Regions from separate parts of the Rhizobium sp. P44RR-XXIV genome, predicted to be linked through region 1. Evidence: riboswitches for the same ligand, from Rfam matches in the RefSeq annotation. Region 1 holds a riboswitch; each other region holds the start of a gene.
What was found. Region 1 has a riboswitch for thiamine pyrophosphate ahead of thiB (thiamine ABC transporter substrate binding subunit). Riboswitches for the same ligand answer to the same signal wherever they lie in the genome.
Positions count from the first base shown of each region.

Region 2: another riboswitch for thiamine pyrophosphate. It lies ahead of thiC (phosphomethylpyrimidine synthase ThiC); the one in region 1 lies ahead of thiB (thiamine ABC transporter substrate binding subunit).
Region 3: another riboswitch for thiamine pyrophosphate. It lies ahead of thiM (hydroxyethylthiazole kinase); the one in region 1 lies ahead of thiB (thiamine ABC transporter substrate binding subunit).

Region 1 covers NZ_MPVZ02000023.1:10,346-17,881, forward strand. Annotated here, with positions in the region: gene BSK43_RS02865 (thiamine diphosphokinase) at 1-199, opposite strand, end outside; gene BSK43_RS02870 (MarR family winged helix-turn-helix transcriptional regulator) at 273-800, opposite strand; gene BSK43_RS02875 (MDR family MFS transporter) at 967-2,502, shown strand; TPP riboswitch at 2,573-2,689, shown strand; gene thiB (thiamine ABC transporter substrate binding subunit) at 2,739-3,767, shown strand; gene thiP (thiamine/thiamine pyrophosphate ABC transporter permease ThiP) at 3,778-5,415, shown strand; gene BSK43_RS02890 (ATP-binding cassette domain-containing protein) at 5,408-6,136, shown strand; gene BSK43_RS02895 (M48 family metalloprotease) at 6,538-7,536, shown strand, end outside.
Region 2 covers NZ_MPVZ02000029.1:138,263-145,798, forward strand. Annotated here, with positions in the region: gene BSK43_RS26730 (thiamine phosphate synthase) at 1-477, opposite strand, end outside; gene BSK43_RS26735 (thiazole synthase) at 474-1,247, opposite strand; gene thiS (sulfur carrier protein ThiS) at 1,251-1,448, opposite strand; partial or broken gene thiO (glycine oxidase ThiO) at 1,439-2,418, opposite strand; gene thiC (phosphomethylpyrimidine synthase ThiC) at 2,420-4,246, opposite strand; TPP riboswitch at 4,339-4,470, opposite strand; gene BSK43_RS26755 (hypothetical protein) at 4,624-5,367, opposite strand; gene BSK43_RS26760 (hypothetical protein) at 5,342-5,722, shown strand; gene BSK43_RS26765 (porin) at 5,979-7,073, shown strand; gene BSK43_RS26770 (TetR family transcriptional regulator) at 7,220-7,536, opposite strand, start outside.
Region 3 covers NZ_MPVZ02000029.1:639,789-647,324, forward strand. Annotated here, with positions in the region: gene BSK43_RS29020 (3-oxoacyl-ACP reductase) at 1-58, opposite strand, end outside; partial or broken gene thiD (bifunctional hydroxymethylpyrimidine kinase/phosphomethylpyrimidine kinase) at 160-875, opposite strand; gene thiE (thiamine phosphate synthase) at 872-1,507, opposite strand; partial or broken gene thiM (hydroxyethylthiazole kinase) at 1,504-2,306, opposite strand; TPP riboswitch at 2,353-2,449, opposite strand; gene BSK43_RS29040 (DUF1127 domain-containing protein) at 2,684-2,830, shown strand; gene yghU (glutathione-dependent disulfide-bond oxidoreductase) at 3,328-4,203, shown strand; gene BSK43_RS29050 (hypothetical protein) at 4,424-6,040, shown strand; gene BSK43_RS29055 (sigma-54 dependent transcriptional regulator) at 6,050-7,423, opposite strand; partial or broken gene BSK43_RS29060 (sensor histidine kinase) at 7,420-7,536, opposite strand, start outside.

The sequences.
Region 1 (7,536 bases):
CGGGAAAAGCCGCAAGAAGATCGGCAGGCGTCGAGTCGAAATCACCCACCCACAGTTCCGGTTCGACACCGAGCGCCAAGGCATGGCGCATGCCGCCATCGGCCGCGATGAAACGGCTGCCGGAAACGGCAGCGCGCAATCGGTCCGTCAGGCGAAGCTCGCCGCCGAGCAGGATGGTGAAGGTGGTGGACTGGCTCATGCGCCAAGCCCATAGCGCAAAGTCATATCCTTAGGGAAGAGCGACGGCCGCAAGAACCGCCCATGCGGGCCGCTCAGTCGGCGGTTTCCGTGAGCCGGGTCTGGATAACGCTTTCATAGCCCGTGACATAACGGTCGAACAACAGCGAGAAACTCGCGATGTCCTCAGGAGACCAATCGGCAAAGATGCTGCCGATGATGGAGTATTTTTGTGCCTGGATTTCCGACAACAACCGCTGCCCGAGCGCGGTGAGCACCACGACGATGCGCCGCGCATCGGCCTGGGATGCCTTTCGCCGCAACACGCCGCGCGCCACCATGTCGGCAACGATGCGGCTCGCCCGCGACGGATCAATGCGCAACACTTCGGCGATCGTGCCGACCGTCACCTCGCCCGTGGCTTCGGCACGTCTCACGACGTCGAGAACGTCAAGATGCGAAAGCTCAAGCCCTGGGGCAACGTTCTGAATGGCGAGCCTGCCGATCATGCGGCGGCCGGTCAGCAGGCGCATGCGCGTCATCGCCTGACCGATCAGCAGGAGATCCTCGTCTTCGGTCAGCGGCGGGGCTTCAACTTCACGTGTATTCGTCGCAGATGTCATCTTTCCACCATATCAGAGGCGGAAAGGAAATAAAACATGCAAACAGCATTCACCTGTCATTGACAATTATATGCTAATAGCACATATGTTTCCCATATGAAACCGGGGCGACCCGCGCATTCGTTCGGCTGCGCAGCGTTTCGGACAAGCTCGGATACCCTGTTCCATGGACATGCAGACAACATTCGCGCCGCTCGTGACGGATCCCAGGCGGCGGCTTATCCTTTTCCTGTTTCTGATGACTGCCATGTTCATGGCAACGCTGGATAACCAGATCGTATCGACGGCACTGCCCACCATCGTCGGCGAGTTCGGGCATCTCGAGCGCTTCGGCTGGATCGGCTCGGCCTATCTTCTCTCGCTTTCGGCCGTCATGCCTGTCTACGGCAAGCTCGGCGACCTCTTCGGCCGCAAATATGTGATGATGACGGCGATTGCGATCTTCACCGTGGGCTCCGCCGTCTGTGGCCTTGCCGTGTCGATGAACACGTTGATCGCCGCCCGTGTGTTGCAGGGCTTCGGCGGCGGCGGCATCATGGTGTCGATCTTCGCCGTCAATGCCGACCTGTTCGAACCGCGCAAACGCGCCCGCTATCAGAGCTATTCAAGCCTCGTACTGATGGCTTCGGGTGCCATCGGCCCCGTTCTCGGCGGCACGATGAGCGATCTGTTCGGCTGGCGCTCGATCTTTCTCGTCAACGTCCCGATCGGCTTCGTCGTGCTGGCTGGTCTCGCCACCATGCTGCCCTATCGCAAGCCGAGCCGCCGGCCAAAGATCGATTATGCCGGCGCGCTGGTCCTTGCGCTGACGACCACAAGCATCGTGCTGGCCGCAGACGGCACCGAACTCTTCGGATCGCTGCTGTCGCCGCAATGTCTCGGCATCATCGCCTTCGGTGTTATCTGCGCGATTACCTGGGTCTTCATCGAACGCCGCGCGCCTGAGCCCATCGTTCCGATGACTCTCTTCCGCAATCCGACATTCGGTCTGCTTCTGATCATCTCGATCACCAGCGGTGCCGTTGCTATCGGCATGGTCAACTATTTCGCACTGTTCCTGCAGACGACAACGGGCCTGTCGCCTTCGATGGCCGGCCTGCTGTTCATCCTCCTGACCGGCGGCCTCGTCTGCGGCTCGCTTTCCGCCGGCCGGTTGATCGCGGCAAGAGGTCGCTACAAGCCCTTCGCGGTTGCTAGCGCCGCCTGCAGCACCATTGCATTCGCTTCGCTGGCCTTCGTCCATGCCGGCACCCCCATCGCCCTCATCGGCGGCCTGATGCTGCTGCACGGCATCGGCATCGGCCTTGCGCAGCAGGTGCCCGTCATCGGGGTACAGAACGCTGCCGGTGCCCGCGACATCGGCGCCGCCACCGGCGCCGTCACGCTGTCGCGCATGGGCGGCGCCTCGATCGCCATCTCCATCTACGGCGCCATCATAGCGGCCAAGCTCGGCAGTGTCGGTGTCTCGATCGCAGGTGTTTCCGACATCGAGGAACTGACGCCGAAGATGATGGCGGCCTTGCCGGAAGCCACGCGCGAGGCCGTCGCCAATGCCTATGCAGGCGCCTTCAGCCCGCTGTTCATGACGGCCGCCGGCATTTGCCTGCTCGGTCTTCTGACATCGCTGACATTGAAAAACGTGCAACTGCCCGGCACGACAAAGAAATTCGAAAGCACTGTCAGCGCCGAAGCTGCCGAATAGGTCGCGCAGCCTGCAATCGACAGGGGAATCATTCCCCTTGTCATCCCTTCGTCACAAGGCTAAATCTGCCGACGCTCTAACGGGGTGCCTTATGTCCTTTCGGACATCTGGCTGAGAGGCTTTCACCAGCCAACCCGCGGAACCTGATCCGGCTAACACCGGCGGAGGGATTAGACGCGTGACGAAATCATAGCGCCCTTTTCCCCTTGAAGACGAAACCAAAAGGAGGCGCTCTGATGCTCGACCGTTCACTATTGTCACTGTTCACCGGCCTGGCCCTTGCCGCCGGCGCAGCATTTCTTTCCACGCAGCCCGCCGCAGCGGCCGACAAGACGCTGACCATCTACACCTATGAAAGCTTCACCGCCGATTGGGGTCCAGGCCCCAAGGTCAAGGCCGCTTTCGAAAAGACATGCGGCTGCACCGTCAATTACGTCAGCGTCACTGATGGCGTGGCGCTGCTCTCCCGCCTGAAGCTCGAAGGCGCCGGCACCAAGGCCGATGTGGTTCTTGGCCTCGACACCAACCTGGTCGACGAAGCCAAGGATACTGGCCTTTTCGACACCAGCGGCGTCGATACATCGGCCCTCAAGGTTCCCGGCGATTTCAAGGATGATGTCTTCGTGCCCTATGATTACGGCCATTTCGCCGTCATCTACGACACCCAGACCGTCAAGAACCCGCCAAAGAGCATGAAGGATCTCGTCGAGGGCGACCCCTCGCAGAAGATCGTCATCGAAGATCCGCGCACCTCGACGCCGGGCCTCGGCCTGCTGCTCTGGGTCAAATCGATCTACGGTGATAAATCAGCCGACGCATGGACCAAGCTCAAGGGCCGTATCCTGACCGTCACGCCCGGCTGGTCGGAAGCCTATGACCTCTTCACCAAGGGCGAAGCGCCGATGGTGCTGTCCTACACGACCTCGCCGGCCTATCACATGATCGAGGACAAGACGGAACGCTATCAGGCGGCCGCCTTCTCCGAGGGGCATTACATCCAGATCGAAGTCGCCGGCCTCGTCAAAGCGTCTCCGAACAAGGACCTCGCCCGCGACTTCCTGAAGTTCATGGTCTCCACAGGCTTCCAGGACATCATCCCCACCAGCAACTGGATGATGCCGGCCGCCGCCACCTCCACGCCGCTGCCGGACGCCTTCGGCAAGCTGGTGGTGCCGACGAAGACCTTCCTGATGAGCCCGGACGTCGTCGAGAAGAACCGCAAGGCCTGGATCGACGAGTGGTTGACCGCCACCAGCACCAACTGATCTCTCACCCATGCTGACCGCATCCGAAAGAAAACGCGCCATTTCCGGCGGGGCATTCAGCCTCGCCGGCATCGCCATTTTCGTCGCGATCGCCGTCGTCATCCTTCTTGCCGCCGGCATCGAGTCCGGCGGCGACACCACGCTTACCGATCCCTATCTGCTGCGGGTGCTTCGCTTCACCCTGCTGCAAGCGGCCTTGTCGACGTTGCTCTCCATTCTCCTTGCCATCCCCGTCGCCCGCGCCCTGGCGCGCCAACCGCGCTTTCCGGGCCGGCTGTGGCTGATCCGGCTGATGGCCGTGCCTATGGGCCTGCCCGTCCTGATCGGTGCACTCGGCCTGCTCGGCATATGGGGACGCCAAGGATTGCTCAATCAGACGCTGTCAGCCCTCGGCCTGTCGCAGCCTGTCAGCATCTACGGCCTTGCCGGCATTCTGCTGGCACATGTCTTCTTCAATATGCCGCTCGCCTGCCGGCTAATGCTGGCCGGGCTGGAGCGCGTTCCGGCGGAATACTGGCTCGTGGGTGGTGGGCTCGGCATGCGGCCGGCATCGATCTTCCGCTTCATCGAATGGCCGGTCCTGCGCGGTCTCATCCCCGGCATCGCCGGCCTGATCTTCATGCTCTGCGCCACCAGCTTCACGCTGGTGCTGATCCTCGGCGGTGGCCCCGCGGCAACGACACTCGAAGTGGCGATCTACCAGGCCCTGCGCTTTGATTTCGATCCCGGCCGCGCCGTGATGCTGTCACTGCTGCAGATCGCCATCACCCTCATTGTTTTAGGTGCGATGACACTATTTCGCGCGCCTGACGATCATGGACTGACGAGCGGCCGCGCCCTGCGGCGCATCGATGGTCAAGCGCCGACGGCTCGCTGGGTCGATGCCGCTCTGCTGTTGGCTGCGGCACTCTTTCTCGGCCTGCCTCTCGCCTCCGTCGTCGTGACGGGCCTGGAGGCAAACCTTCTGAAGCTCGCCGGCCAGCCGATCTTTCTGCAGGCGGCGATAACAAGCCTCCTCATCGCACTCGCCGCCGGTCTTCTGGCCGTCCTGATTTCCTTTGCGGTCATTCGCGCCCGATCAGTGATATCAGCGGAGCGCAGCAAGAACCTCGGCCTGCGCGGCTTGTCGATCGCGTTGAGCGCAAGCTCTTCCCTCATCCTGCTTGTCCCGCCGATCGTGCTGGCAACCGGCTGGTTCCTGGCGCTCAGACCATTCGGCGACCCCAGCCGCTTCGCCGCCGCCCTCATCATCGTCATCAACGCGCTGATGGCGCTACCCTTCGTCATTCGCGTGCTGGAGCCGGCCTATGTCATCCACCGCCGCCGCACCGAACGGCTGGCGGCAAGCCTCGGCCTTCATGGTATCTCCCGCCTTCGCCTGATCGATTGGCCGGGCCTTCGCAAGCCGCTCTTCACCGCGCTCTCCTTCGCCATGGCCCTGTCGCTCGGCGATCTCGGCGCCGTCGCTCTTTTCGGCTCCAGCAGCCTGATGACCCTGCCCTGGCTCGTCTACAGCAAGCTCGGAAGCTACCGCACCAACGATGCCGATGGATACGCCCTGATCCTCGGGGTGGTATGCCTTCTCCTCACCATCGCCGGCACGGCGGGCCAGGGCAGCCGCGACGGCGAAAGCAGGCACAATGACTGACGGCGGCAACATGATCGAACGCAGCATCACCATGACCGGCGTCGAACTGCGCCTCGGCACGCATGATTTCCAGTTCGATTGCGCGTTGCCGCAAGGCAGGATCATCGCCGTCGCCGGTCCCTCCGGCTCGGGCAAGTCGACCTTCCTCAATCTGCTGGCCGGCTTCGAACAGCCCGATCGCGGCCGCGTCCTGCTTGCCGGGCAGGACGTCACCGGCAAGCATCCCGCAGAGCGGCCTGTGTCGCTTGTCTTCCAGGACAACAATCTCTTCGCCCATCTCGACCTCTTCACCAATGTCGGCCTTGGCATCAGCCCTTCCCTGAGGCTCTCGGCACAAGACCGGCAGAGGGTCTCCGAGGCGCTGGCGCGTGTCGGGCTCCCCGGTTTCGAGAAGAGAAAGCCGGGCACGCTGTCCGGCGGAGAACGGCAGCGCGCTGCCTTCGCAAGAGCGCTGGTGCGCGACAAGCCGATCCTGCTGCTGGACGAGCCCTTTGCAGCGCTCGATCCCGGCCTGCGCTCCGGAATGGTCGAATTGCTGAAAACCCTTCACCGGGAAACGGGCAACACGGTCCTCATTGTCTCGCATGATCCGGCGGAAGTCAGACGCCTTGCTGACCATGCCGTCTTCATTGACGGCGGCAAAATCGCACTCTCCGCTCCGATCGAAGCCTTTCTGCAAACGGCCGGCATTCCCGCACTGGCCACATTTTTACAACACTGAGTGCGACGCAGCATCTTGCTGCCCGCTTTGCCTTAATTTCGTCGTGCCGAACGGCTGAAACTCCTGGGAAATGCTTGCTAAAATACAACGCTGCCACATTTAAACGGAGTCTCGCTATGCAACCGGTGCCAAAATCGGCTACAGCAAGGGGTGGAGACCGTCCGGATGAATGCGGATTGATGGGGTGAAAGCAACCTTTATCGGCGCGCGATGATAATCGCCCCGGTAACGATCAACCGGATTTGGCGCCGAGCCGGCATGGCAGCGAAATGAGCGAGACACAGGTACTGAAGCAGAACGAGCGAGCAGAACGAAGGATCAGCGTGACCGTCGCAGCCCGTTTGCGCCGCCTGGCACCGCTCCTTGTCGCCGCGGCGGTACTCAACAGCTGTCAGACCGTGATGGATCAGTCGTATCAGCCGAGCGTCTCGCCCTCGGCCAATCCACAGATCGTCTCCGAGGTGCAGAAGAACGACCCGCGCGCTCAGATGGGCGCTCGCGAGCACCCAAGAATTCTTGCAAGCTACGGCGGCGAATACAAGGACGCCAAGACCGAACGTCTCGTGGCCCGTATCGCCGGCGCGCTCACCAGCGTTTCGGAAAACCCGCAGCAGTCCTATCGCATCACCATTCTCAATTCGCCGTCGATCAACGCCTTCGCGCTGCCGGGCGGCTATCTCTATGTGACGCGCGGCCTGCTGGCGCTTGCCAATGACGCCTCGGAAGTCGCAGCCGTCCTGGCGCACGAGATGGCGCACGTGACAGCCAATCACGGCATCGAGCGGCAGAAACGCGAGGAAGCCGAGGTCATTGCCAGCCGCGTCGTCGCCGAAGTGCTGTCGAGCGATATCGCCGGCAAGCAGGCGCTCGCCCGTGGCAAGCTACGCCTTGCCGCCTTCTCGCGTCAGCAGGAGCTGCAGGCAGACGAGATCGGCATCCGCACCCTCGGCCAGGCCGGCTACGACCCCTATGCGGCAGCCCGCTTCCTGAATGCCATGGAAGACTACAGCCGCTTCATGACGGCCAATTCCGATGTCGACCAGAGCCTGGACTTCCTGTCGAGCCATCCGAGCACCCCGCAGCGCATCGACCTTGCCAAGGCCCATGCGCGCGAATTCGGCGAGGAAGGCAAGGTCGGCGACACCGGCCGCGACTACTACCTGAACGGCATCGACGGCCTGCTCTATGGCGACAGCCCGGAGGAAGGCTATGTGCGCGGTCAGACCTTCCTGCACGGCGGCCTTGGTATACGTTTCGACGTACCCCCGGATTTTCGGATCGACAACAAGGTTGAGGCCGTCATGGCGACTGGCCCTGGCGACATTGCCGTCCGCTTCGACGGTGTGGCAGACACCCAGAACCAGAACCTGACGAACTATATTTCCAGCGGCTGGGTGACA
Region 2 (7,536 bases), on a different contig from region 1:
CGTGAGGCCGCCGATCGCGACAAGCGGGATGTTGCCTATTTCGGCCTTCCATTGGCCGATTCGCTCAAGACCTTGCGGCGCCCAGGCCATGGCTTTGAGGATGGTGGGGTAGATCGGCCCGAGCGCGATATAATCGGGACTTGCCGTAAGAGCTGTCGCCAGCTCGGTCTCGTCATGTGTCGAAAGCCCCAGCTTCAAACCGGCCTTGCGGATGGCGCCGAGATCGGTCGTCGCCAGATCCTCCTGTCCCAGGTGAATGAAGTCACAGCCTTCTTCGATCGCAAGCTGCCAATAATCATTGACGATCAGCTGGCACCCATGTGCTGCACAAATCGCCTTTGCAGCTTGAATGTCCGTGCGTATCTCGGCGAGAGGGCGATCCTTGATACGCAGCTGCACCAGTTTTACGCCGAGCGGCACCAGCCTTTCGATCCATGCGGCGCTATCGACGATCAGGTAGAAGGGGTCGATTTTCACGCGAAAACCGCCTTTCCGATGACCGGTGTCGATGGCACCGCCATGTCGCGCGGCTCCAGCATGCCCGCGCCGAATGCTTGCCTACCGGCATCGATTGCCTTTGCGAAGGCTTCGGCCATCGCAGCGGGATCAGCCGCACCGGCAACGGCGGTGTTCAATAGCACTGCATCGAAACCCAGCTCCATGACCGTGGTCGCATGCGAGGGTCGGCCGATACCGGCATCCACGATCAGCGGCACCTCGGGAAAATGCGCGCGCATCGAGCGAAGGGCCGAGAGATTGAGTGGCCCGGCCGCTGTGCCGATCGGCGCACACCAGGGCATCAGCACCTTGCAACCGGCTTCGACCAGGCGTTCGGCGACCACAAGATCGTCCGTCGTATAGGGAAAGACCTCGAAGCCGTCTCCGCTGAGAATGCGTGCCGCTTCCACCAGCGCGAAGACATCCGGCTGCAGCGTGTCGTGATTGCCGATCACCTCGAGCTTGATCCAGTTGGTTCGGAACACTTCGCGAGCCATCTTCGCCGTCAGCACCGCTTCCGAAACACCATGGCAACCGGCCGTGTTGGGAAGAACGCGAACGCCGAGATCGCGGATCATCTCGAAGAAAGCACCGCCACCGCGTCCGCCGGACGTTTCACGGCGCAGCGAGACGGTGACGATCTCCGTTCCCGACCGCCTAACCGCTTCGGCAAGGATGGCCGGTGAGGGGTAGCGAGCCGTACCAAGAAGTAGCCGCGATCCGACTTGGCTTCCATAAAGATCAAGCATGGCTCAGCCTCCCTGCATCGGTGTCAGGATCTCGATCCTGTCATTGTCATCAAGCGAATGGTCGTCGCGATCTTCGCGGTGGACGAGCTCGCCGTTGACGGCGGTGGCCAGCCAGTCGCCCTCATAGTCGAGTGCGACGAGAAGCTGGGTGAGCGTGGTAACGGCGATCGTCTGGGCTTCGCCGTTGATGATCAGGCGCATAGGGAGCTCCCTTGTTTCGTCTGCTCGGAAAGGATGAGATCGGCAGCTTCCACCGCCATTGCCGGCGCCAGCAGGAAGCCGTGGCGGTAGAAACCGTTGAGGATGGTGACGTTGCCTTCCCGGGTCACTTTCGGGAGATTATCGGGGAAGGCTGGGCGGATGCCGGCGCCGGTTTCGACGACAGTGGCGTCGGCAAAGGCCGGGTGTAGCGCGTAGGCCGCATTCAGCAGTTCCATCAGCGAACGCGCCGTGATCGGCCCGTCGAATTCGGTTTCGATCATCGTGGCACCGACCATGAAAAGGCCGTTGCGCGCGGCACGATATAGACGGGAAAGCGTGGATGCAGCAGGCGGATGGGCCGGGCGAGCGTTATTTCTTCGGCGCTTAGATAGAGCATTTCACCGCGCACCCCGCGCAGATCATGGGTTTGCCCGATACGAGCAGCCCCTGTGCAATCGGCGATCTCGGAGAAGCCGCTTTCGTCGATATCACCGCTGGCAAAGGCGACACCCTTCGCCAAAAGTCCCCCTTTCAGTCTGGTCAACGCCCGGCGCGGATCCAGATGGGCCTCCTCGGGAAAGAACAACCCATGCCTGAAGCGGCCCGCAAGAGCGGGCTCCAGGGCAGCGATTTCGCTTTCTTCGACCCGGCGATAGCCGCTCGTGCGGCCGGCGAATCGTTTCAGCTCCACCTGATCGCGTGTCGGCGCGACAACGAGAGTTCCGTTGCGCACGACTTCTCCCGGCAGCATCGTATCCCACCGGTCGGCGGCATCGATTCCGAGCGAGAGTACCGCCGCATCGGCGCTTTCCCGTTCGCACCATGGCGCCAGCATGCCGCCGGCGAGCCAGGAGGCGGCATTGCCGAACTCCGGACGCGGGTCGAAGACCGTGACTTCGGCGCCGCGGACATTCAGTTCATGTGCGAGAGTGAGGCCGGCAACGCCGGCCCCTTTGATCAGGACGCGCATCTCACTCGGCCGGATGAGCAAGGTTTTCGATGGGCATATAGAGATCCCCGCCCTCGCGATATTTTGCCGCCATCGCGTCCAAGCCCTCCTTCTGGGCCTCGGCGCGAATGTCGTGCGAAATCCGCATCGAGCAGAATTTCGGACCGCACATCGAGCAGAAATGCGCGACCTTGTGCGCTTCCTTCGGCAAGGTCTCGTCATGGAAGCTGCGGGCCGTATCGGGATCGAGCGAGAGGTTGAACTGATCTTCCCAGCGGAATTCGAATCGCGCCCGCGACAGGGCATCGTCACGCACCTGCGCGGCCGGATGTCCCTTGGCAAGATCGGCGGCATGGGCGGCGATCTTGTAGGTGATAACGCCGGTCTTGACGTCATTGCGATCGGGCAGGCCGAGATGTTCCTTCGGCGTGACATAGCAGAGCATCGCCGTGCCGAACCAGCCGATCATCGCAGCGCCTATGCCGGAGGTGATATGATCGTAACCCGGCGCGATATCGGTCGTCAGCGGCCCGAGCGTGTAGAAGGGGGCTTCGCCGCAAACCTTCAGCTGCTTGTCCATGTTTTCCTTGATCTTGTGCATCGGCACATGGCCGGGGCCTTCGATCATCACCTGGCAATCCTTGGCCCAGGCGATCTTGGTCAATTCGCCGAGGGTTTCCAGCTCGGCGAATTGCGCGGCGTCGTTGGCATCAGCGATCGAGCCGGGACGAAGGCCGTCGCCAAGCGAGAAGGAGACGTCGTAGGCGCGGCAGATGTCGCAGATCTCCTCGAAATGCTCGTAAAGGAAGCTCTCGCGGTGGTGATGGAGACACCACTTGGCCATGATCGAGCCGCCGCGCGAGACGATGCCGGTGACACGATTGACCGTTAGCGGGATGTAATGCAGCCGCACGCCGGCATGGATGGTGAAGTAGTCGACGCCCTGTTCGGCCTGTTCGATCAACGTGTCGCGATAGACCTCCCAGGTGAGGTCTTCGGCAATACCGCTGACCTTTTCCAGCGCCTGATAGAGCGGCACGGTGCCGATCGGCAGCGGCGAATTGCGGATGATCCATTCGCGGATGTTGTGGATGTTGCGGCCGGTTGAGAGGTCCATGACGGTATCGGCGCCCCAGCGGGCGGCCCAGACCATCTTCTCGACCTCTTCCGCCATCGACGACGTGACGGCGGAATTGCCGATATTGGCGTTGATCTTCACCAGAAAGTTCCGGCCGATGATCATCGGTTCGGCCTCGGGGTGGTTGATGTTGGCAGGGATGATCGCCCGACCGGCAGCGACTTCCTGGCGGACGAATTCCGGCGTCACATGGTCTGGAATATGGGCGCCGAAGCTCTCACCGTCGCGAATCAGGGCTTCGGCCTTTGCCTTGCGGCCGAGATTTTCGCGAATAGCGATGAATTCCATCTCTGGCGTGATGATGCCGGCCCGTGCATAGGCCAGCTGCGTGACGGCCTTACCACCCGTGGCACGCAATGGCTGGCGCTTGGCGGGAAATTCCGGCGTCAGCCGATCGGCGCTGACGAAGCCATTGTCTTCGGGGCGGATGTGGCGACCCTCATAGGCTTCGACATCGCCGCGGGCGAGCACCCAGTCGCGCCGCAGCTGCGCGAGGCCTTGCTCGATAAGGATATCTGCGCCTTCGATCGTATAGGGGCCGGAGGAATCATAGACAACGACAGGCGGCTCGCCCGCGGTCGGATGGACGCTGATCTCGCGCATCGGCACGCGGATATCGGGGTGGATCTCCCCCGGAATGTAGATTTTCCGCGATGCCGGCAGCGGCCCGGTGGTAACGGTGGGGGTGAGGTTTTTTGCGGCAATGGTCATGGTTTGAGGCTCCAAGTGGTTGTTGGAGACCCAGTCAATCAGCCGGAATGATGAAAAGACGCCGGCATGGATTCCACGCGTGAATCCGAAGCCATCGAGCGCTTGCACCGTCCCTACGCCAGTATGAACTGGATCAGGTTCAACGGGTCACTGCGCCACAATCGACAGAGTCGTATTGTCCAGCAGTATCTCAGCCCCTTGCCGGGACCCCCCTGGTGAATATCGAAAGGCTATGCTCTCTCTTCGGCTGCTGTCAACCCCGCAGCCATTGTTGCCCTCGCGACCTCTTTCGCCACTCACAACTCAAGAGTGCGCACGGCGACTTTTCAGCTACACGGCAGGCACAAAGCCGAGAGTGGTTGTAGTCTCGCGCCGGATCAGTAGCGGGGTGCGGTATTGCCGACGAAGCGATGAGGGCCGGTATGGTTCAGCTTGCTGGCCGTATCGAGCCAGATCTTGCCGCCCAAGGCGCGCCAGCGGCGGCAGAAGGCGAAATCCTCGCTGAGATATAGGCCGGTTTCTTCCTCGATCATGCATTCGAACAGCGCATATTGCGTACCCGGCGAGGCCTTCGTGCTCGGATAGGCATGGATGGCATTGTAGCGCAACCCTGGATAGGATTCGCTCATCTGCTCCAGGACCGCGCGTTTGATGAGAAGCATGCCGGTGCCGGCATAGACGGCGCTAACAAAATCACCATCACGCTCTGCGTTCTGGCCAACCAAGGGCGTGCCGACATAGTGAAGAGCGGCTGCAGCAAGCGACGAGCCATCCTGCGAATTGATGCGGGCGGCGGTCTCCCAATCGTAATCCTTGATCGGATACATGGCGGCAACGACGTCCTTGTCGGCATCCAGCAGGCGCATGACCTGATCGGGCTCGAAACTGATGTCCGCATCGACGAAGAGCAGATGAGTCGCCGCAGTATCGTTGAGGAAGGATGACACCAGCGTATTGCGGCTGCGGGTGATCAGCGCGTCATTGCCGAGCAGGGCGAGTGTCAGCTGAATGCCTGCCTGAGCGCCTCGCTGCATGAGCGAGAAGATGGATTGCATATAATCCTTGGTGACGAGACCGCCGAAACAGGGAGTCGCAATGAAGATCAGCCGATTCTCGGTCATTCGCAGTTGGTTCCTTTCCGGAAGTGCGATTCGCCAGAATCTAGGGAGATTCACTATTTCTGTGTGTACCGAATTGTTGAATTTTGTTTCTGAAAGTTTGCTGGATGTTGCTGGAGAGAGATTGTCGGCCGGCGTCGGCTCCAATGCCAATGGCTGTCAGTGGCCCATGGAATTTGAAGGCGCAGACCCGGTTTTGACGGCAAGGCCATCAGCCGGAGCCGCTATCTCGCTCCTTAAAGGCATGAATCGACGCGTTTCTGCCGTCAGCGGACGAAACTCCTGTGCCCTACTGAGCGCAGTTGCATTTAGGCAACAGAGATCAAGACTAACGCTTGAAGCGGTTTCACATAATTGACAAACATACGGGCTGTTTGTAAGTCAAATACAGGACATAAGTTGTCTTACGGTCGGGTAATCGGCCGGATCGGTAGAGGCATTTCAAGGCCTTGCTGTGGGGTCGATTATGAAGGTTCGGGGGGACTCAAGCCAACATTAGGTGCGTATTTTGCCGGGCTACCCGCTCGTGTTGAGGCCGAACCGATCTCTGAGTTGGTATTCCAGCTCAGTACTCGCTGCAGACAAGAAATGCATATTACAACCAGGAGTTTATAATGAACATCAAGAGCCTTCTTCTCGGCTCCGCTGCTGCGCTCGCTGCAGCTTCCGGTGCCCATGCAGCTGACGCTATCGTTGCTGCTGAGCCGGAGCCGTTGGAATACGTTCGCATCTGCGACGCATATGGTGCTGGCTACTTCTTCATCCCGGGTACCGAGACCTGCCTCAAAATCGGCGGACGTGTCCGTTCTGAAGGCGAATGGTACGACGCTTACAACCCGAACAGCAAGGTTGGCACGCTGTGGCACACCCGTGCTGAGCTGAGCCTCGACACCGCAACCGACACCGAATACGGCCCGCTGAAGACCAACACGGTTTTCCGTTGGGACTGGAACGATGGCGGCGCGACCTCCACGAAGCTGCTGTTTGCTAACATCAGCCTCGGCGGCTTCACCGTTGGTAAGCTTGACTCGCAGTACAACCTGTATGTCGGCTACGCTGGCGACGTCATCAACGACGACGTGATCTATGACGGCCCGTACGAACTCAACCAGTTGACCTACAACTACGACGCCGGCAACGGCTTCACGGCTATGGTCTCGCTCGAAGACTCGAACTCCAGCGGTTCGGACAAGTCTTCCTACGGCGCGAGCTGGTGGACGGACGACAAGACCAACCATTACGCTCCTGACGTTGTCGCCGGTCTCGGCTTCAAGTCTGGCGCATGGGGCGTCAAGGTCGTTGGCGGTTACGACTCGATCGTTGAAGAAGGCGCTGTCAAGGTTCGTGTAGACGCTGACTTCGGCGTATTCTCGGCCTTTTTGATGGGCGGTTACAACACCGACGGCAGCAAGCTCAACAAGTACGCCGGCACCAACCTCGATCGTTCGGCTTGCCCGGTTAACGATGCTTCGAAGTGCGGCTGGGGCGACTGGGCCGTCTGGGGCGGCGGTAGCGTTCCGATCAACGACAAGCTGAAGTGGAACCTGCAGCTCGCTTACACCGACTCCAAGATCTTCGCCGCTACGACGAACCTCACCTGGAACCCGGTTAAGAACCTGACGCTCCGTCCGGAAGTTTCCTACACCAACTTCGATTCTGTGAACCAGGATCAGTGGGCTGGTATCATGCGCTTCGAGCGCAGCTTCTAATCAAGAATTACCCGGCCTCGTGCCGGGTAAGAGAAGCCTGATGTTCCAATCCGTCAGGCTTCTTTCAGTGATCGGTTGACCTCCGATCAAAGAGAAAGGATCCGGCTTTCCCTCCGGATCCTTTTTATTTTGAGCCGCTTTTTATCTTAAGCCGCTGAAGTCGCCATTTCGCGCGCCTGGGCTGACGGGAACCAAGTCTTCAAGACCATTTTGATGAACATCTGCCCGCAGGGCACGAGCTGGAAATTGCCCCTGTCGAGGGTCCACTCCGTGATGAGGCCACCGATGACGGCGGTGAGCGACGAGGCGGCCGTATCCGGCGTCCAGGGTGCCGGCAACTTCGTCTTCGCATCCATCAAGGTGAATATACGCTCGAAGTTGTCGTGCATGTCCTGCCGGAAGGAGCTCGCGCGGCTTGTGGTTCCGTCGCAGAACGCCATATCGAGATGCATCATCACCTTCA
Region 3 (7,536 bases), on a different contig from region 1:
CGAGACCGCGCCCGGCGCCGGAGACGATGACGACTTGGTCCTTGATTGGCAGGCTCATTTTTCAACTCCTTCATTGTTTGCCCATAGCGCGTGGAAATGCTGCACGGGCCCGTGGCCGCTGCCGACTGAAAGCTGGTCGGCGGCGGCCACTGCGTTTGCGAGATAGTCTTTGGCAGAAGCGACGGTTTGCGGCAGCGGCAAGCCCTTGGCGATTTCGGCTGCAATGGCGCTGGAAAGCGTGCAGCCAGTTCCATGGGTGTTTTTTGTCGGCAACCGATCGGCCTCGAACCAGGTGAGGGCGCCGGCGCTTGTCAGCACGTCGGGGCTCTCACGACCTTCAAGGTGGCCGCCTTTCACCAGAACGGCGGCGGGCCGAGCTTGGCCAGGGCAAGCGCCTGACGCGCCATGTCTTCGCGGCTCTTTGCCTCGGCTTCATGCAGCAAGGCCGCCGCTTCCGGCAGGTTCGGCGTCACCACCGTTGCCAGCGGCAACAGACGTCGGGTGAGCACATCGACGGCGTCCGCAGCAAGAAGGGCCGCACCGCCCTTGGCGATCATCACCGGGTCGAGGACGATGGGAACGTCGCGATGCCGCGCCAGACTATCGGCGACAGCTTCGGCGATCGCCGCATTGGCGATCATGCCGATCTTAACGGCATCGACGCGTATGTCGGCGAAGATCGCGGCGATCTGATCAGCAACGAATTGCGGCGGTACGGGATGGACGCCGGTAACGCCCTGCGTGTTCTGGGCCGTCAATGCTGTGAGAACGGCCATGCCGTAGACGCCGCGCGCCGAGAAGGCCTTCAGATCGGCCTGAATACCCGCTCCGCCGGAGGGGTCGGAGCCGGCGATGGACAGAACGTTGCGGATCATTTGCGCGCCTCCTTGATAGCTTCGGCGATTAGGGCTGTCGCGGCCTCTGGGTCGGATTTGCCGCAGATCGCCGAGACGACGGCCAGTCCGTCTGCACCGGCCGCGAGGGCATCGGCAGCGTGCTCAGCTTTCAGCCCGCCGATGGCGACCGTCGGAACCGGGCAAAGCTGGATGATGCGGGCAAGGCCGTCAAAGCCGATCGGGTGCTTGTGGTCGGGTTTGGTCGGTGTCGCAAAGACTGGGCCGACACCGACATAGTCGACGACATCAGCATCGATGGCCGAGGCGAGAGCTTCCGTCTCCACCGAGAGGCCGAGAATCATCTCCGGCCCGACCCGGCGGCGGGCCTCGCTGGCATCCAGATCTTCCTGGCCGATATGCAGGCCATCGGCACCAATGGCGATGGCGGCCTCGACATCATCATTGATGATAAGAAGAGCATTGCTGCCGGCCAGCGCTTGCTTGAGGGCAAGGCCGGTCTCGATCATGACTGCGGTCGAAGCATGCTTGTCGCGCAATTGCACGATGGTAGCGCCGCCAGCGACTGCGGCACGCGCAGTTTCGACCATGCCGATATCGGCGCAGAGTACGGGGTCGAGAACCAGATAGAGTGAGAGATCGAAGTTCTTCATGCCGTCAAAATCCTGGCTTTGGCAGAAAGCGTTTCCACATCGAGGGCGGTCAGCGCATCGAGGAAGCGCCAGGAAAAGGAGCCGGGGCCATCGGCCGCCGCTCCTGCCTGCTCTCCGGCAACCGCAAAGACGGCAAGCGCCGCCACCGTTGCGTCGAAAGGATTGTCGGGCGTGGCCGCCGCGAAAGCCCCGACAAGGCAGGTCAGCGAGCAGCCGAGTGCGGTGACCTGCGGCATGAGTGGCGATCCGCCTTCTACGCGCCGCGCCTTCTGTCCGTCAGTGACGAAATCGGTGACGCCGGTTACGGCAACCACGCAGCCGTGCGTTTGAGCGAGTTGTCTTGCCGCATCCTCGGCCAGTTCAACGGGATCGCGGCTATCGACGCCTTGGCCGCGGCTGGCGCCACCGGCAAGCGCGATGATTTCCGAGGCATTGCCACGGATGATCGTCGGCTGCAGCTCCAGTAATTGCGCAACCGCCTTGCGCCGGAACGAGGTTGCGTAGTGCGCAACCGGATCGAGGACCCATGCTTGCCGACCTTTCCCGCCGATTGCGCGGCTGAAAGCATGCCGGCGAGCCATCCCGCCGACAAGGTACCGATGTTGATGGTCAGCGCACCGGAAATTGCGGCAAATTCGGCCGCCTCTTCCTCTGCGTGAACCATGGCAGGCGACGCGCCGGCCGCGAGCATCACATTGGCGGCGATGTTCATTGCCACGAAATTGGTGATGCATTGCACCAGCGGCGGGTTCGCCCGCATGGCGCCGAGCAGAGTGGCGGGATTGGTATGGTCTTGCATATCGCCCTTTCAGGCGGGCGAGACGCGAGGGGCGGCATAGGAAACTGCAAAGCCCCGAGCGACTCCCTCCGCCAGCATGATCTGGTTCAGGTTCAAAGGGTGCTTCTCAGCCCGCTGAACAGCGGACGCCCCTGTCTCTCAATCCGCTTGTTTTCGCAGACAAAGGCGGCCCTGTCATCAGCAAATCGCAAACCAGGGCAGGCGGCGCCTCGATCGCACACCCAAACCCTCCGGCAATCCATGCATCAGTTGCATGGGTGCAGTGCCACCTTGGCGCTGCAAAAGGGCAGGGGTTTGCACTATATTTTTGTCATCGAAGCGAACGAAGCGCCAAGCACGGCAGCTCAGCTTCGAATACCCAAGGAAAGGGGATCATCATGAACGTAGCACGCTCTTTCAATAACTGGCGTAAGTACCGTCAGACGGTTGCCGAACTGGGTCGCATGTCCACTCGCGAACTGCATGACCTCGGTATCGATCGCGGCGAAATCCGCAATGTCGCCCGCGCAGCCATTGCCGGCTAATAGTCCGACGACTGAATTTAGAGCCGTATTTCCTGGCGCCTGCTTCCTCCCGAGCAGGCGCTTTTGTTTTGTCCGCAAGGCAGCCGCGCGCTGGGCCGTCTGCCGAAAAAATGCACGACCCCAGCCTTAAGCTTTTCGCATAGCGCATAACTGCCCTGCAAAGAAATGCCTATGAACTGAGCAAAAGACTGGTATCTTCTACTCATCGAAGCGATGCACCTCCTCCCGCATCCCTTCGCTCTGCAGACGCCCTACTCCTCCTCCCAAGGGTCGTCTGCGCGAACAGCGCCACTCCTCCTCCCGCGCGCTGTTCATTATTGCCGAAAGCCTGCCGCACCTCCTCCCGCGGCAGGCTTTTTTCGTTTTATCCGGCACCATCCCAAAAGCGGCTCGCGCTCCTCTCGCAAAAATGAATTGCCGCTACTATGTGCGACTGACGTAGCGCGCTACATCGATGATCACGCCCAATCTGATTCACTGAAAATGAGAGGATGCCCATGACCGGTTCTGCCGAATACACGCCCCCTAAAGTCTGGACCTGGAACAAGGCGAATGGCGGCCAGTTCGCCAATATCAACCGGCCGATCGCCGGGCCTACCCATGAAAAGGAACTGCCTGTGGGACGCCATCCCCTGCAGCTTTATTCGCTGGGCACGCCAAATGGTGTGAAGGTCACCATCATGCTTGAAGAACTGCTGGCGCTTGGCCATAGCGGCGCGGAGTATGACGCCTGGCTGATCAAGATCGGCGATGGCGACCAGTTCGGCAGCGGCTTTGTCGACGTCAATCCCAACTCCAAGATCCCGGCCTTGCTGGATCGCAGCGGCCCCAAGCCGATCCGCGTGTTCGAATCGGGATCGATCCTGACCTATCTCGCCGAAAAGTTCGGCGCTTTCCTGCCGACCGAGCAGCCGGCCCGCGCCGAATGCCTGTCCTGGCTGTTCTGGCAGATGGGCAGCGCGCCCTATCTCGGCGGTGGCTTCGGCCATTTCTTCGCCTATGCACCGACGAAGATAGAATATGCGATCGATCGTTTTGCCATGGAAGTGAAGCGCGAACTCGACGTGCTCGACCGTCGTCTGGCTGAGAGCGAATATATAGCTGGCAGCGAATACACGATCGCCGATATCGCAATCTGGCCCTGGTACGGCGGTCTCGCCAAGGGCTGGCAATATGGCGCGGCCGAATTCCTGCAGGTGCAGGACTATAAGAACGTCCAGCGCTGGGCCGAGCAGATCTACGCACGACCGACCGTCAAGCGCGGTCGCATGGTCAACCGTATGTCGGGCGACCCGTCTGAGCAATTGCGTGAGCGTCACGATGCCAGCGATTTCGATACGAAGACGCAGGACAAGATCGTGCCCGCCGGCTGACATTCGGATTTCGCTCCCGATCCTGATGAACTCGCGGCCCAAAGCCGCGAGTTTTTTGTTGCATCTGTCGTTGAACGGCAAGGCCTGCGGTCGCCAAGTCAGCCTCGCTCCATCTTGATTGGCCTAATGTGCGGTTGCTGGCAGCTTTCTGCTGGCCGAATAGAACGCGGAACATTCATGCAAGGCGTTCCGAACCACGATGCCAGAGGAATACTTCTCCATGCCGCAGATCGTTGACCACCGTGCCCGGGACAGGAATGTGGCTGCAGGCGCGCCGGTGCAACTGTTGGAGACGGAGGCGGCGACTCTTCTGAGATGCCTGATCTCGGGTGGCGACGAGAGACTGGATTGCGACGAAACCACAGGCCTCAACATGTATGGCCATGGTCCGTCACCCCGCCCGCGCGATCTGGCCTTCGGCTCGTCGACAGCTTCGACCATTTCCGCGGCGGCGTTTTCCGCCGTAAGCGCCTATTATTCCGAGTTGCAGCACGAGATGGAAAGCGGTTCGTCTGCCGAAATCTACGAGCGTGAGATCGGACAGGTTCGTCATGATCTCCTGCGTCTGCTCGGCCTTAATCACTCGTCTGACCAGCCACGCGTCGATGCCATATTGGCGACGTCGGGCACGGACATCCACCTCTTTGCCGCAGCTCTCTTGGCGCGCGAAGACGATCAGCCTTTGATGACGATCACTTTGATGGGCAATGAGACCGGCAGCGGTGTGATGATGGCCGCGTCCGGGCGGCATTTCATGGCGCGCGTCAGCAGCGACCAAGCCGTCGCGAAGGGCGAAGAGCTGAGAGAGGGCGACGCTACGCGCAACGCCACCGTCGCCGTGCGCAACAAGGACGGCTCGCTGCGCACCGATCTCGAAGTCGAGGAAGAGTTGCGGGGTCTGATCGAGCTTGCCCGCGCAGCCGGCCTCAGATGCCTGCTCGTCGTGACTGATGTGTCCAAGACGAGCCTGTTGGCTCCAAGTCTGGAAACGGCTCTGCGTCTGAAGGCGCGCTTCGGCGCCATGCTCGACATCGTGATCGACGCCTGCCAGTTCCGTCTTTCGGCGGCAACGATCCGCGCCTATCTCGCTCATGATTTCATGGTGGCACTGACGGGTTCGAAATTTCTGGCCGGGCCGATTTTCAGCGGCGCCCTCCTGTGCCCACCACCAATATCGGAACGCTTCAGGCACCGAGCCGTGCCCGCAGCACTTGCCGATTACTGCGGCAAGGCAGAATGGCCGGAAGGCTGGGCGGCACGTGAGGCCCTGACCCATCGTGCCAATTTTGGGCTGCTGTTGCGCTGGAAGGCTGCTTTGTTCGAACTCGAACGCTTCTCCGCCATCCCCGAGGAAAAGGTGATTGCGGTTCTCACGGCCTTCGCGGAAGCGGTCACCGCACGGCTTGAGAGCGATGCAGCTTTCGATCTCCTGGATACAAGGCCGCTTGATCGAAGCGATTTATGGGGCGCATCGTCGATCCGCCGCTGGGATGAGATTCCCTCGATCATCTCGTTTTATCTGCGTAACACCCATGGCGCCGGCGTTTTGACGGTGACTGAGACTGCCAGCGTTTACAAGCAGCTTGCAATCGATGAAGCCGAGCTTGCCGCTGTCCGTATCGGACAGCCTGTTCGTTGCGCCGATTTCGGTGATGTTCCGGCAAGCGCCCTTAGAATCTGCCTGAGCGCGCCTCTGATCGTTGCAGCTTGCGAAGGCGTTGCGGCGCTGTCGGATCTCATAGCCCAAGCCATGACGGTTCTCGATCGCACGGCGGACATGGCTGCTCGGGTATCGGCACAATCCGGCCACGGACAGGCTCTGCTCGCAAGCGCTTAAGGCGTTGCTTTAGGAATTTCGCCTGTCGTCCCCGTCGAAGCCGGCAAATTCGCCTCTCACGATGCCGTGGCGCTGCAGCTTGTCGTAGAAGGTTTTCCTTGGGATTCCGAGTGCTTCGATGGTGCGGCGAACATCGCCGTTGTTTTGCGACAGGGTCTCGCGGATGAGCTCCGCCTCATAGCGTTCGATCCGGGCGGGCAGCGGCAGCGCCGCATCGGCGGCAGGCACGTCTCCAGGTTTTGCCGTCGTGCTTTCAAGGCCCAGCACGAAGCGCTCCGCAAAATGGGCCAGTTCGCGAACGTTTCCAGGCCAGTCATGCTGCTGCAGATGGCGGCGTACCGTAGTGGAGACAGCAGGCGCTTCGCGTTTGAAGCGGCTGGCGGCGCGTTCGGCGAAATAGCCGAATAGCAAGGGAATATCGTCGCGCCGGTCGCGGAGCGGCGGAATGGAGAGTGTGACGACGTTGAGCCGATAATAGAGATCCTCGCGGAAGTCGCCGCGCTGGCCGGGATCGCCAAGATCGACCTTTGCCGCTGCCACGACCCGCAGATCGATCGGCCGCACCTCGTTGGTTCCGAGCGGCGTCACCTCCCGCATCTCCAGAACGCGCAGCAACTGCACCTGAATTGCAGGCGGCATGCTCTCGATCTCATCGAGAAACAGCGTGCCTGAACTTGCATATTCGATGCGCCCGATACGCTTCTTCTGCGCGCCGGTGAATGCGCCGGGCTCATGACCGAAAAGTTCGCTTTCAATGACGGTTTCGGGCAGGGCGCCACAGTTGAGCGCCACGAAATTGCCTTTCGCACGCCGGCTCCAGCGATGCAGCAGGCTGGCAACGACTTCCTTGCCGCTGCCCGTCTCGCCTGTCACCAGCACATCGACATCCGTATCAGCGATCTGCCGCAACGTGTGACGCAAGCGCTCCATCGCCGGGGTCTGGCCGATGAGCGGAAGATCGCCCTGTGCTTGCTCGGCGGCGAGGCGAAGCGAGCGGTTTTCGAGAACAAGCCGGCGCTTCTCGGCGGCGCGCCGCACGCTCTGCACCAGCCGGTCGGTGGCGAAGGGCTTGGCGATGAAATCATAGGCGCCGTCCTGGATCGCCTGTACCGCCATCGGAATATCGCCGTGGCCGGTCACCAGGATAACAGGCAGGTCGGCGTCGCGTTCCTTGATGTGAGCGAAGAGCTGCTGCCCGTCCATCTGTGGCATGCGGATATCCGAAACGACGATCCCTGCGAAGCCGGGGGTGAGGGCGGCGAGCGCGTCACTTGCGGCCGCGAAGGCCGAGACGGCAAAACCGGCGAGCTCAAGCGTCTGTTTCGTTGCCTTCAACAGGTCCTTGTCATCATCGATGAGAAAGACCGGGGAGCTGTCGTTCATGTCGTGGCCCTGCACAAATGGATGGTGAAACGGGTACCGTCAGCATCGCTCTCGACCTCGATACGGCCGCCATAATCGACGACGATATCCTTGGAAATGACGAGGCCAAGGCC